DNA from 3 places in the Promicromonospora sp. NPDC019610 genome. Region 3 is predicted to be linked to each of the others. Evidence: riboswitches for the same ligand, from Rfam matches in the RefSeq annotation. Region 3 holds a riboswitch; each other region holds the start of a gene.
The links. A riboswitch is a leader RNA that binds a small molecule or an ion and turns the genes downstream of it on or off. The one in region 3 is predicted to bind cyclic di-AMP.

Region 1 (4,674 bases), on a different contig from region 3:
GCACGCGTCCTCGACGACCAGGACCCGGCGGCCCGCGTCGGCGGCCGCGAGGGCCGTGGAGATCACGCAGCAGTCGGTGGCCACGCCCGCCAGCACCAGGGTGCCGGCGTCGCGGGTGGCGGCCGCCAGCTCCGGGCCCCACTTGCCGAACGTGGTGCGCGTGACGACGGGCGCGCCCGCGGCGACGACGTCGGCGAGGTCGGTGATCTCGTACAGCGGGTCGTCCGCGGGCACGAGTGCGAACGGCCACTGGTCGAAGTAGGCGCGCCAGGCGCCGTCGGGCACGGCGGGGGCGACGTACCGGGTGAGGACGGTGCGGCCCGCGAACGCGGGCAGCAGGCGGCGGGTCCCGGCGAGCGCGCGCGGGTAGTCGGGGGAGGCCCAGGGGCTCGGCGGCACGGCGAACACGTCCTGCATGTCGATGACCACCAGGGCGGCATCCGGCCCGACGGCGTCCGCACCCGTGCTCATCGCTCCTCCTGCCGGCGCACCGCGCGGGCGCTCAGCAGCAGCGTCCCGGCGAACCCGATCACCAGGGCGACCAGCACGCCGAGGTTGGCCCACGCCCAGTCGCCGTCCGCCCCGCCGAGGGGGCCGAGCAGGTAGCCCTGCCAGGCCAGCCAGGGCGCGTAGGTGTTGGTCACCAGGCCCCAGCCGATGCCGGTGCCGACCACGACGAGCAGCACGGCGGCCCAGTTCACGGACCCGTACCGGCCGGCCGGGTCGTACAGGTCGGCGTCGGTGTAGTCGCGGCGGCGCAGCAGGATGTCGGCGAGCAGCACGCCGCACCACGCGGCGATCGGGACGCCGAGGGTGATGAGGAAACCCTGGAACGGGCCGATGAAGGAGTCGGCGACGAAGACGACGTAGATCGCGCCGACGACCATGAGCGCGCCGTCGATCGCGGCGGCCACCCAGCGCGGCGCGGGCAGGCCCAGGGAGAGCAGTGCGAGCCCGGAGGAGTAGATGTCGAGGGCGGCGCCGCCGATCAGCCCGGCCAGCGCGACGACGACGAACGGGATGAGGAACCAGGTGGGCAGGATCGTGGACAGGGCGCCGATCGGGTCGGCGCCGATCGCCTCGTTGAGCACGGGGTCGGAGCCGGCGAGCAGCAGGCCGAACACGAGCAGGACGACGGGGGCCAGCGAGGCGCCCAGCGTGGTCCATCCGACGATGCCGCGCCCGGAGGCGGAGCGCGGCAGGTACCGCGAGTAGTCGGCGGCCATGTTGACCCAGCCCAGCCCGAAGCCGGTCATCATGAACACGAGCCCGCCGATGACCTGCGGGCTGCCGCCGGCGGGGATCGCGGCGACCGTGGCCCAGTCGATGTGGTCGAGCACCAGGATGATGTAGACGACGGTGAGCACGGCGGTCAGCACCGTGATGACGACCTGGAGCCGCATCACGAGGTCGAACCCGAAGACGCCCGCGACCACCACGATGCCCGCCACCACCACGAGCGCCACGATCTTGGTGACCGTGCCGCCGCCCCAGCCGAGCGTGTCGAGCACGGTCGACGTCGCGAGCGTGGCCAGCGCGACGAGCACCGTCTCCCAGCCGACCGTGAGGATCCACGACAGCAGCGACGGCAGCTTGTTGCCCCGCACGCCGAACGCGGCCCGGGACAGGACCATGGTGGGCGCCGACCCGCGCTTTCCGGCCAGCGAGATGAACCCGCAGAACAGGAACGACACCACGATGCCAATGGTGCCGACCACGACCGCCTGCCAGAACGACACGGCGAAGCCCAGCAGGTAGGAGCCGTACCCGAGGCCGAGCACCGAGACGTTGGCCCCGAACCACGGCCAGAACAGGTTGCGCGGCGAACCGCGCCGTTCGGCCTCGTCGATGGTGTTCAGGGCGTTGGTCTCGACGCTCGTGGGCGCGCTGCTCATGGTGGCGATCCTGCCACGACGCACGAAGGGCCCGCACCGTCCTGGTGCGGGCCACTTCGTGAGCCGGTGTCGGGCGGAGCCGACCGGGTGGGTCAGCCGACCCGGGTGGGTCAGCCGATCCGGAGGTAGACCGGGCTGTCCTGCCAGATCTCGGTGTACCGGACGGTCTGGCCGGGGACCGGCGCCTCGATCTGCATGCCGTCGCCCGCGTAGATGGCGACGTGGCCCGGGGACCAGATGATGTCGCCCGGCTGCGCGTCGGCGGCCGAGACCTCGGTGCCGGAGTAGCGCTGCTGCGCCGAGGAGTGCGGCAGGGTGATGCCGACCTGGGCGTAGACGTAGGACGTGAAGCCCGAGCAGTCGAACCCGGCGGGGGTCGCACCGGCCCAGACGTAGGGGACGCCGAGGTACTGCATGGCGATGTCGACGATCTTGGACCCGGAGGTGGAGGCCGGGGCGGCCTTCTCCGCGGGCTTCTCGGCGACGGCGGTGGCCTCGACCTCCGCCTTGGCGGGCTCGGCCTCGACGACCGGCTCGGCCTCGACGACGGGCTCGGGCTCGGGCTCCGGCTCGGGGGCCGGCGTCACCTTGATGGTGCCGGTCTCCAGCTCGAACTCGCTGTCGGCGGCGACCTTCACGGCGGGGGCGGTGTCCACCTTGGCCGTGGTCAGGGCCGCGGTGGCCACCTCGGCGTCGGTCGACTTCTGCGTGGCGTCCTGGACGGCGTCGCGCACGGCCTCGAGCTCGGCGGTGTTCGTGCTGGGGTCGTTCGCGGGGGCGGCGTTGGCCGGGATGCCGAGCAGGGAGATGAGGAGTCCCGATCCGGCGGCGACGACCGCGCCACGGCGGGCGGTCGCGGAGATGCCGCGGGACGCGGCACGAGAGATCGGGGTCAGCGGGGTGAGCGGTGCGTGGGCAGCACGATGGCGCCCGGGCATGCGTGTGGTCACAGCAGTTTCTCCCGGCGCCTACGAGGTGAGCTGTCGGATTCGGATCGGAGAATGACCCGGCCGCGTCGTGCTGGTTGCGGCTTCACCCCAAGGGCACCTGGCGGTGCCCACGTACTTGGTTCCCCCGTCCCTGTCATCTGTTCAGAGCAGATCTCGCGGCGGTGACAGGGCTCGGCGTCCACCACGAGTGCCCACGGAATTCCCCGTGAGCGGGACCGACCGTAGCCCGCCTCGGCGCGAAAGTCACGATCGCGTTACGGACATCCCGGTCGGTGCTGGAGCTATTGACCGGAATGTCCGACCTACGCTAGTGCGATGGGCGCCGGCCTGATCGAGGGCGGCGCCCACCGGGTCGAAGGTCCCGACTAGGACATCTGTCCAGGTCGCACATTGTGGTTGCGGGCGAACAGGTTGTCCGCGTCGTACCGCCGCTTGACCGACGCGAGCCGCTCGTAGGTCGACTTCGGGTAGACGTCTGTGACGTCCGTCTCATCCGCGGTCGTGAGGAAGTTCGCGTACGCCCCGCTGAGATGCGGGGCGAGCTTGCCCCAGATCGCGTCCACGCCCTCCCGCGCGGCATCGACGACGGCCACCGGACCGCCCGTCACGGTCGCGACCATCAGGTCCGCCTGGCGGTGCGCGTACGCCGTGGCGTCGCTCGGCACCCGCGCCACCGCGCCACCGACGGTCCGGATCGCGATCGACGGAGCGCCCGGCGACGTGCCGACCTGCGCCAGGATCTGCAGCACCTCGGGCACCGCCTCCCGGTCGACGAAGCCGTCGTGGGCGAGCACCTCGATCCCGGGCGGCGGAGAGCCGCCCTCCACCAGCACGTCCGCGTAGGCCATCAGGGCCACGTCGTCGGCCACCACCGTGCCGAGCCGCCGGACCGGGTCGATCGCCCGGGCCGCGGCCGCGGCGTCGTCCCCGTCGAACGCGACGTGGATCTCGACGGGCGCCTCCGGCCCGCCCGCGAACGGGTTGGCGAGGTTCGCGATGGACGTGAGCTCCTCGGGGGCCGTGCGCAGGTACTCCGCCCAACCCTGGAGCACCTCGACGGCCTCGGACTGCGGGAACACGACCTTGCCGAAGAAGACGTCGGTGGTCGGGTGCGCCACGAAGTGGAACGCCGTCACGACCCCGAAGTTGCCACCGCCGCCCCGGATCGCCCAGAACAGGTCCGGGTGCTCGTCGGCGCTCGCGGTGACGAACGAGCCGTCGGCCAGGACCAGCTCGGCGGCCACCACGTTGTCCAGGGCCAGGCCGTGCTTGCGGACCTTCCAGCCGATGCCGCCGCTCAGCGTCAGTCCGCCGACGCCGACGCTCCTGGTGTCGCCGGAGGAGATCGCCAGGCCGTGCGGGGTGAGGGCCTCGGCGACGTCACCCCAGTGGGCTCCGCCGCCGATCCGCACGACGTGCCGCCCGGGGTCGACCACCTCGACGCCCGCGAGGGGGCTCAGGTCGATCACGATGCCGCCGTCGTTGGTACCGAAGCCCGCGAAGCTGTGGCCGCCGCCGCGCACCGACAGCGTGAGCCCCGACTCGACGGCGAAGCGGACGGCGGCCTGGACGTCCTCGACCGTCCGGGGGCGCAGGACGTAGGCGGGGCTGCCCGCGGCGAGCCGCGAGCGACCGACGTCCTCGTACCCGGCGTCGCCGGGCTCGATGATGTCGCCGCGGAAGTCGCGGCGCAGGGATTCTTGCGCTGAGCTCATGGTCATCCTCTCGGGAGGTGCAGGCCGGGTGCCGCACCGACCAAGAGATGACTCCGCACACCCCGCAGGTGTGACAGACCCCGCTGTGACACGGGCCACCCGGTCCAGCACCGG
Region 2 (4,674 bases), on a different contig from region 3:
GAACAGGCCTCGCGCGCCGTGAGGGGTGAAATTTACACAATCGCAATCAGTAGGGGCACGACGTGTCAGGCCCACGCCTCGGAGAGCTCGCTCTCGTCCGCGGCCTCCCGGGACAGCCGGAGCGCCGCGATCGCCGCGCCGAGCAGCAGGGCGACCACCCAGGCTCCGAGCTGGTGCCCGTCGGCCACGATCGCGGCGGAAGCGATCTTGCCCGCGGCGATCGCGACGGCGGACAGCGGGTCCTCGGTGAGCGCGGAACCCGGCCAGATGTTCTCCTGCACCGCGAGCAGGGCGGGTCCGGCCGCCTGGAGCACCCACACGGCACCGGCGGCGGGCAACCAGCCGAGGAGCTCGATCGGCCTGCTGTCCACGGTGAGGCCGAATGCGATGCCGAGGGCCACGGCCAACACCCACCACGTGCCGGTCGGGGACACCTCGTTGCCGGGCACGAAGCCCCAGAACCAGCCGTCGACGAGCACCACCGGCAGGGCGAGGGCGACACCGCGCAGCGCGGCCGGCCCGAGGCCCGCCAGGAGCCCCGCGCCGAGGCCCACGATCCCGGCCGCGCAGGTGACCACGAGCATGCCGACCGGCATGGCGTCCCCGGGGACGGTCTCGCGGGCTGCGAGCCACCACGAGGCGCCGCCGGCCCCTGCCATCGCGAGCAGGGTGCCGGCGATCGCGGCCCCGGCACCCGCTCCGGCCGAGCGGGCCAGCCGGGCGGTGGCCCCGGCGAGCACGCCGCCGAACAGCGCCATCACGACGAGGCCGACCACCGCGCCGTCGGCCGTGAAGGGGAGCGGGAGGAGGCCCGCCGCGGCCGTGTCAGACGCCTGCGCGACGCCGGTGACCTGGTACGACAGCTGCGCGAGCCAGGGCAGGAACCCACAGATCCACCAGACGATCGCACTGATGGGAAACACCCACCAGGCGGAGATACGGGAGTGCGATTCGCCCATGCCGCCGAACGCTAGCGGATGTGTGATGTCGGTCATAACCCCTGAAGCCCGGAACGGCGCAAATCTGCGCCTTCGTTGGGTCAGACCGTAATGCGTAACCCGATCGTGACTTTTTCCGTGAACGTGTGTACTTTGACTTCTGCTCCACCTCCACGGTGGAGTCGCGATCCGGACGCCGAGTCCTGTCACCGGTTCGTGACCAGACGTTCAAGACAGGAGCGGGGGACCCATTCCCGGGCGACAGCAGGATCGTCGTCCTCGGGGTGAAGCCGGACGGAAACCCCCCAGTAGCCGTGCGGCCGGGTTGTACTCCTACCCGAACCCGACAGCTGACCTCGCAGGCGGTACAGGAGACATTAGGTGACGAACTCCCTCCGCGGACGGCATCGTGACAGCCGCCCGGCCCAGACTCCGCTGACCATCCTCGCTCGTACCGCCACCGAGAACGCCGGCACCGTTGCCCGCCGCGGCGCGCTCGCCGCAGCTGCCGGTGGCGTCCTGATCTCCACCATCGCGACGACGGCCCACGCGGCCCCGGCGATGGACCTGAAGACCGACGTCAAGACCGCGAAGCTCAACTCGGTCGACCTCAACTCCCTCACCGCGGTGGCCAAGCAGTCCGTCGCCGCCGCCCCCACCGTGACCGTCCCGGCCGACGCGAAGATGCCGATCGAGATGGAAGCCCTGGGCGCCTCCACGGGGGCCGACGGCGAGAAGGGCGAGGGCCCCGCCGTCGTCTCGGTCGACGCACCGGACCCCGTCCCGCTCGGCCAGCAGGCCGTCAACGTGGCCTTCAACTACCTGGGCATCACCTACGTGCTGGGCGGCAACTCGCCGGCGGAGGGCATGGACTGCTCGGGCCTGATCCAGTACACGTACGCGCAGCTCGGGATCTCCCTGCCGCACTCGTCGGGCGCGCTGCTGAGCTCCGGCTACCAGGTCACGTACCCCGAGCCCGGCGACATCGTCTGGACGCCCGGCCACGTGGCGCTCTACGCGGGCGACGGCATGATCATCGAGGCCTGGGCGGCCGGCATGCCGGTGCGCTACACCGAGATGTGGCAGAACAGCCCGACCTTCATCCGCGTCGTCTGAGCCGGAGGCGCAGCGCAGGGTGAGGGCCGAGGAACGAGGCACTCGCCCGGAGCGGAGCCGCAGGCTCAGACGACAAAAGGCAGAGCCTGAGACTGCCTGAACAGAGCTTCTCGCGGGGCGCCCCCTCGGTACCGGGCCCGGTACCGAGGGGGCGCCTTTCGCGTACGCCTGGGACGACGGGCTACTCCGGCCAGTCGCAGCTGTCCGCGATGAAGGCGAACAGGTCGGCACGCGCCGAGTCCGGCATGGGCACGTAGATCACGTGCTGCGTCACCCCGTCGACGCTCGCCGTCACGGGCAGGAAGGTGCCGCGCTTGTCCTCGCCCACGGCGTGGGCGTCGCAGCGGGCGGGCACCACGGGCAGGGTGATGCTGCCCGACCGTTGCCCGTCGAGCGCGGAGCCGGTCCAGCCGGTCTCCTCGCCGTCGGGGTCGGGGTTGTTCATGATGGTGGTCCCGGCGATCCGGTCGATCGTGACCCCCGGCCCGCCGTCCACCGGGTCGATCCGCAGCGTGACCAGGGCGGTGAGCTCCCCGCCGCGCGTCTCGACGGGGATGTCCGCGTCGACGGCGAGGCTCGCACCCGCCGCGACCGCGGCCGTGGCGCAGTCCACCGCGTGGTTCCGCGCGAGGTGCCCGCCGGGGTCGCCCACCTCCGCGACGACGACGTCGGCGGCCGGTCCCAGGTCGTCGAACTCGCCGCGGGCCAGCGTGATCGTGGCCGACGGCGCGGCGTCCGGCACCGGCTCCTCCGGACCCGCCGGGAAGCCCGCGCACTCCGCCTCGCCCAGCTCGACGTAGACGTCCCGCGTGGTGCCGGGCCGCAGCGCCGGGGTGCGGTTCTCCTTGGTGGGGTGCGACGGCCCGAAGCCGTCCGCGTCCAGGGCGCCCGACAGGAGCGTCATCGTCTCGTCCGAGTCGTTGGTGACCGCGAGGACGATCTCGCGGGCGGCGTACTGCGTGCGCCCCTGGTCCACCTGGACGCTGAGGTGGTCGGCGATGTCGTCGGGCACGGGCCCCAGGGTCGACGACGGCGCGGGCGCGCCCGAACATGCGACCGCGGCCGCCCCGACCAGCGACGTCAGGACGACGACGAGGGTGGTGCGGCCGCGGGCCACAGCGGTCAGGCGGTCTTGCGCCGACCGAAGATCGCCTGCGCGATCAGGATGACGATGACCGCGCCGATCACCGCGAAGAGCCAGGTCGACCAGGACCAGAACTCGTCGAATCCGATGTTGAAGATGAGTCCGCCCAGCCAGCCGCCGAGCATGGCGCCGAGCACGCCGAGAAGCAAGGTGACCCAGAAACCGCCCGGCTGCTTGCCCGGGATGACGATGCGTGCGATGACACCGGCGATCAGTCCGAGGATGAGAAAGGCCCAGAAGCCCATGGCATTTTCCTCCAGTCGTGTTGCTTGCTTGTGCTCTACTCCAGCACTTATTCGGTCCACTTGCCACCGGACCCGCCGATCATGCTCATATCGGGACATTGCGCCCGGACGAGCCGAGGCGCACCGCCGCGCTAAGGTTCGGCCGGGCAAGGGGCCCTGAGGCAAGGCCGGAGCGCGGCTCCGGGCACGGGAACGTGGAGGAGACACCCGATGAACCAGGAGATCGGCACCCAGGCCGCGCCGCGGACCGGACGAGAGCGACTGCGTGCCTTTCTCGACCAGAAGTGGGTCACCCGTCTCGTGCTCGGGGTGATCCTGGCGAACGCCCTCGTCCTGGGCGCGGAGACGATGGTGCACGGCGAGGCGTTCGAGGTCCTGCAGAGCATCGACCACGTCATGCTCGGCTTCTTCGTGCTGGAGCTGCTCCTGCGCCTGGTCGCGTACGGCCGGCGGTTCTTCCGCGACCCGTGGAACGTGTTCGACCTGCTCGTGGTCGGCGTCGCGGTGCTCCCGGCCAGCGAGTCCCTGTCGGCGCTCCGTGCCCTGCGGGTGCTGCGGGTGCTGCGAGTGATCACCGTGGTGCCGTCGCTCCGCCGCGTCGTCGACGGCCTGCTGCGGGCCGTGCCGGGGATGGGCGCCGTGGGGGCCCTGCTGGTCCTGATCATGTACGTGTCGGCGGTGATCGCGACGGGCCTGTTCGGCGAGGCCGCACCCGAGTACTTCGGGAGCCTGTGGATCTCCCTGTTCACGCTCTTCCAGGCCATGACGGGCGAGGCCTGGCCCGACATCGCGCGCACGGTGATGGAGACCCATCCCGCCGCGTGGATCTTCTTCGTGCTGTACATCCTGGTGGTCAGCTTCGCGGTGCTGAACCTGTTCATCGCCGTCATCGTCAACGGCATGGAGGAGATCGCGGAGGAGGAGCGCCACGACGACGAGCAGAAGGACGAGCGGCTCGACGCCCTGGCCGAGCAGAACCGTGAGATCCTCGCCGAGCTCCGCGCCCTGCGCGCCAAGCTCGACGAGGACGACGGCGCGGCCGCCTAGCCTGGCGTCACGCCGGCAGCACGCCGGGCGTCTCATCCGGCGTCCTGCCCGGCCCGGTCACGACGTTGACCAGGCGCGGCGGCCGGACCACGACCCGCCGCACCGGCCGGCCGCCGATGGCGCGCGTGACCGCCGGCCGCGCCAGGGCGGCCCGCTCCAGCTCGGCCGGGGCGACGTCCGTCAG
Region 3 (4,674 bases):
GTCGCACTGGAGACGCTGGCATCCCTGGGCTCGCCGCGGACGTACGCGGTATGGGTCCGCGCCGCGGCCGACGCCGACCCGGTCGCGCTCCTCGCCGACCTGGATGCTCTGGCCGACGCGGCGGGCGCCGACGTCGACAACGGGCTGCGGGCCGAGGTGGCCGACAACCAGATGCTGGGGATCATCACGGGCGCGACGCTCGGGCTGCTGGGCATCTCCGTGGTGATCGCGCTGATCGGGATCGCGAACACGCTGGGGCTGTCGGTGCTGGAACGGGTCCGCGAGCACGCGATGCTGCGGGCGCTCGGGCTCACCCGCCGGCAGCTGCGGCGGATGCTGGCGGCCGAGGCCGTGCTGCTGTCCGTGACCGCGACCCTGATCGGCACGGTGCTCGGCGTGGGGTTCGCCTGGGTGGGCTACGAGACGTTCGTGCGGACGGCGCTCGACGCCGCGACCTGGCGCGTCCCGTGGGCCGAGCTGGCCGCCGTCGTGCCCGTGGGCGCTCTGGCGGGGCTGCTGGCCGCCGTCCTCCCGGCGCGCCGCGCGGCCGCCGTCACCCCGACGAGAGCCCTGACCCTCGACTGAGGCCCGCCTGGCTGAGCCGAGCCGAGCCGAGCTGAGCCACGACGTCGCCCGGTGGCGCCGTTGAGCACAGCAGTTGCTGCCAGCAGAGGCCCCGACCTGGCAGCAACTGCTGTGGTCAACACCCGGGGTCGGTCGATGGGTCGGGCGCGGGTCAGGGCGCCGGGGTCTCCAGCACTGCCATGGCGGCGGCTCGGCCCGGGATGCCGCTCACGCCGCCGCCGCGGCGGGCGCCTGCACCCGCGAGCAGCACTCTCGGGTGCGCCGTCGCGACGCCCCAGCGTTCGGCGGCGGACGGCGCGGAGCCCGGGTCGACCCAGGTCGCGGCCCCGCTCGCGGACCGGGCACCGGCCCCGGCGTCGGACCCGGACCCAGCCCCCGCCGCGGCGGCGGCCCCCGTGTCGTCCCCGGACCCAGCACCGGACACAGCCCCAGCACCGGACCGGTCCTCCGCGAACGGCCAGCTCAAGTCGCGGTGGAAGATGTGTCCACCCGGCAGCCCGACGTCGCCCTCCAGGTCCACGGGGGTGCGGACCTCCAGGCAGGGCGCGCCGTCGGCGTCGAGGGCGAGCACGTCCTCGATGGGCTCGGCCAGCACCGAGTTCAGGGACGCGAGGGTGGCCCGCAGTGCCCGCTCGCGGGCGCCGTCGGGGTCCGCGCGGAAGAGCCGGGCCGGCATGTGCAGCCCGAACAGCGTGATGGTCTGCGCCTCGGTCGCGGCAAGCTCCGGGCCGAGGATCGTCCGGTCGGACAGGGTGTGGCAGTAGATCTCGCTCGGCGGCACGTCGGGGATGCGCCCTGCGGCTGCCTGCGCGTACGCGTCCTGGAGCTGGGTGAGTGACTCGTTGACGTGCAGCGTGCCGCTGAACGCGGCCACGGGGTCGACGTCGTCCCGCAGCCGGGGCAGCCGGCGCAGCAGCATGTTCACCTTGAGCTGGGCGCCCTCGGGCCTCGGCCCGGCAGCCCTCTCCCCCGCAGTCCTCTCCCCCGCGGACGCCTCCCCCGCGGACACCGACCCGGAGGCGGCGCCCCGGCCGGCCGCGGCGAGCAGCCGCTCCAGCTCGGCCGGCGCGCACCCGGCGAGCACGTGCCCGGCGGTCACGCCCCGGGTGCGCCCGGCGGCGTCGGTCCAGGCCACCTCGGCCCCCACGGCTCCGGGGTCGACGGCGGTGACGGTCGCCGAGGTGACGATCGTGGCGCCGGCCGCCACCGCGGCGTCGCGCAGGGCACCGGAGACGGCCCCCATACCGCCCACGGGCACGTCCCAGTCGCCGGTCCCGTTGCCGATCACGTGGTAGAGGAAGCAGCGGTTCTGCCGCAGGGACGACTCGTCGACGTCGGCGAACGTGCCGATCAGGCCGTCCGTGGCGGCGACGCCGCGCACGACGTCGTCAGCGAAGGTGCGGCGCAGCACCTCGCCGAGGGGCTCCTCGAAGAGCGCGCGCCAGGCCTCCTCGCCCACGCCGTCGGCGACGAGGTGCCGGACGGCGGAGCGCGGGAGCAGGGGTTCGGTGAGCGTCGGGGCGAGGCGGCGGGCGACCTCGGCGGTCATGGCGTAGAACCGGCCCCAGGCCTCGAAGTCGGCGTCAGAGCCGGTGAGGCGCCGGAACGAGGCGCGGGTGGCGGCGTCGTCCTGGGTGTCGACCAGCAGGCCGCCGTCGGCCACGGGGGTGTACGACGACCAGCGGCGCCGGACGAGCCGGACCGGGAGGCCGAGCTCGTCGATGATCCGCCGGGGCAGGAGCGAGACGAGGTAGGAGTAGCGCGACAGACGGGCGTCGACGCCCGCGAACGGGCGGGCCGAGACGGCGGCGCCGCCCACGTGGTCGGCGCGCTCCAGGACGAGGACCGAGCGTCCGCCGCGGGCCGCATAGGCCGCCGCGGTGAGGCCGTTGTGACCGCCGCCCACGACGACGACGTCGTACCGGGCGCGCAGGGTGTCGGGCAGGGAATCGGGCATGCACGCCATGGTGACACGCGGCACTCATTGCCAGGAACGTTCCACCACAAGACGGTATGTGACCTAATCGTGACATTTACGCAACGGACGAGTACGGTCGATCTCGCCGCTCCAGCAACGGGGAGGTCCAGGCCCGGACGCCGAATCCTGTCACCGGTCCTGAGCAGCCAGAACGTGACAGGGGCGGGGGAACCAGGTAAGCCGGGCACGCGAGTGTCCTCGGGGTGAAGCCTCCTTGTGAGGCCGGGTGATCGCTCTCCCCATCCGAACCCGACAGCTCACCTCGTAGGCGTCCGAGGAGATCACTGGTGACCGTACTCACCGACCGCACCCACGACTGGGCGGACGACCAGGCAAACCGACCCAGCAACCGGGGGCGGCACCGCGCCGAGGGCCCCGCCCTCACCCCCTTCACCGCTCTGACCCAGACAGCAGCCGAGAATGCCGCCCGTACCGGCGCCATCGCGGTCGTCACGTCCGGCATGCTCGCGTCGGTCTTCACCCAGACCGCCCACACCGCGCCTGCCGAGTCCCACACCCAGACCACGCTCGCCAACAAGACGTTCGACACCACGACCCGCGCGGGCCTGGCCGAGAACCTCGTGACCAAGGTCCAGGTCGCCCACGACGCCGACTTCCAGGCCGAGCGGGGCCGCGTCACCGTGACCCCGTACGCCGAGACCGAGGCAGGCATCGCCGAGGCCAGGGCGAAGGCGGAGGCGGAGGCCCGCGCCAAGGCCGAGGCGGAAGCCAGGGCGAAGGCCGAGGCGGAAGCCAAGGCCGCCGCTGAGGCCGCGGCGGCAGCAGCAGCCGAGGCCGAGGCCGCCGCCGCGGCGGTCGCCGAGTCCTCCGCGGGCCTCGGCCAGCAGGCCGTCAACCTCGCCCTCGAGTACGTGGGCGTGCCCTACGTGTGGGGCGGAGCCTCCCCCAGCGGCTTTGACTGCTCCGGGCTCATCCAGTACGTCTACGGCCAGCTCGGGGTCAGCCTCCCGCACAGCTCGGCCTCGATGTCGACCGTCGGCTACCAGGTCTCCGCCGCGGAGGCCCAGCCGGGCGACATCGTCTGGACGTCCGGCCACGTCTCGCTCTACGCGGGCGACGGCATGGTCGTCGAGGCGCAGCAGGAGGGTGTCCCCGTGCACTACACGGAGATGTGGCAGACCAACCCGGTGTTCATCCGGGTGACGGGCTGACGCCTCCCGGGCCGCACGTCGGACCGCACGCCGGAGCGCCCGTCCGGCCGTCCCGAGGAGGTTCCTCGGGACGGCCGGACGGGCGCTCTGCTCCGTGGCCCGGTCGGGTAACGTCCCCGACGTGAAGATCCTCGTACCGGACGTGCCCTTCGACCTCGACTTCCCGTCCCTGCTGCCCGACGGCGGAGCCTCCTTCGCGCCCGGCGGCACCGACACCGTCGCCACCTACGCGATGAACGAGCCGATCCCCGCCGAGCACACCGACGCCGAGCTGCTCGTCACCTGGTCCAGCCCGCCCAAGATCGTCGCCGACGCCGCCGAGCGGCTGACCGGCCTGCGCTGGGTGCAGACCCTGTCGGCGGGCCCGGACGTCGCGCTGCGCTCCGGATTCGCGCCCGACGTCGTCATCTCCTCCGGGCAGTCCCTGCACGACGACACCGTCACCGAGCACGCGCTGGCCCTCATCCTGGCGTCGGTCCGGCGGATCGACGTGTCCCTGGCCGCGCAGCAGGAGCACCGCTGGGCCAAGGAGATCGCGTTCGCCCAGGCCGACGGCGTCACCGGCCGCGAGTACTCGCTCGACGGCGCGCGCGTGACGATCTGGGGCTTCGGCTCGATCGCCCTCCGGCTCGCGCCCCTGCTGACCGCGCTCGGCGCACAGGTCACGGGTGTCGCCTCGCGGGCGGGCGAGCGCTCCGGCTACCCCGTGGTCGACGCCGGCGGCCTCGACGCGCTGCTGGCCGAGACCGACCTGCTGGTCTCGCTGCTGCCGGCCGTGCCCGCGACGCGGCACATCCTGGATGCCCGGCTGCTCGGCCTGCTGCCGCCGACCGCGCGGTTCGTCAACGTCGGCCGCGGCGCGACCGTCGACGAGGCCGCCCTGGAGGACGCCCTGCGCTCCGGCCGGCTCGCCGGCGCGGCGCTCGACGTCATGGAGAC

Region 1: linked by a shared signal. The riboswitch ahead of ACH45N_RS09350 (C40 family peptidase) and the one ahead of ACH45N_RS25305 (C40 family peptidase) in region 3 are both predicted to bind cyclic di-AMP.
Region 2: linked by a shared signal. The riboswitch ahead of ACH45N_RS01560 (C40 family peptidase) and the one ahead of ACH45N_RS25305 (C40 family peptidase) in region 3 are both predicted to bind cyclic di-AMP.

What each region holds. Positions count from the first base shown of each region.
Region 1 covers NZ_JBIRXX010000001.1:2,091,977-2,096,650, forward strand. Annotated here, with positions in the region: gene ACH45N_RS09340 (cysteine hydrolase family protein) at 1-471, opposite strand, end outside; gene ACH45N_RS09345 (purine-cytosine permease family protein) at 468-1,895, opposite strand; gene ACH45N_RS09350 (C40 family peptidase) at 2,006-2,845, opposite strand; cyclic di-AMP (ydaO/yuaA leader) riboswitch at 2,849-3,016, opposite strand; gene ACH45N_RS09355 (FAD-binding oxidoreductase) at 3,211-4,560, opposite strand.
Region 2 covers NZ_JBIRXX010000001.1:354,486-359,159, reverse strand. Annotated here, with positions in the region: gene ACH45N_RS01565 (hypothetical protein) at 66-959, opposite strand; cyclic di-AMP (ydaO/yuaA leader) riboswitch at 1,123-1,318, shown strand; gene ACH45N_RS01560 (C40 family peptidase) at 1,320-2,054, shown strand; gene ACH45N_RS01555 (hypothetical protein) at 2,236-3,171, opposite strand; gene ACH45N_RS01550 (GlsB/YeaQ/YmgE family stress response membrane protein) at 3,177-3,443, opposite strand; gene ACH45N_RS01545 (ion transporter) at 3,654-4,490, shown strand; gene ACH45N_RS01540 (class I tRNA ligase family protein) at 4,498-4,674, opposite strand, start outside.
Region 3 covers NZ_JBIRXX010000004.1:92,000-96,673, reverse strand. Annotated here, with positions in the region: gene ACH45N_RS25315 (ABC transporter permease) at 1-585, shown strand, start outside; gene ACH45N_RS25310 (phytoene desaturase family protein) at 737-2,542, opposite strand; cyclic di-AMP (ydaO/yuaA leader) riboswitch at 2,671-2,850, shown strand; gene ACH45N_RS25305 (C40 family peptidase) at 2,851-3,735, shown strand; gene ACH45N_RS25300 (NAD(P)-dependent oxidoreductase) at 3,857-4,674, shown strand, end outside.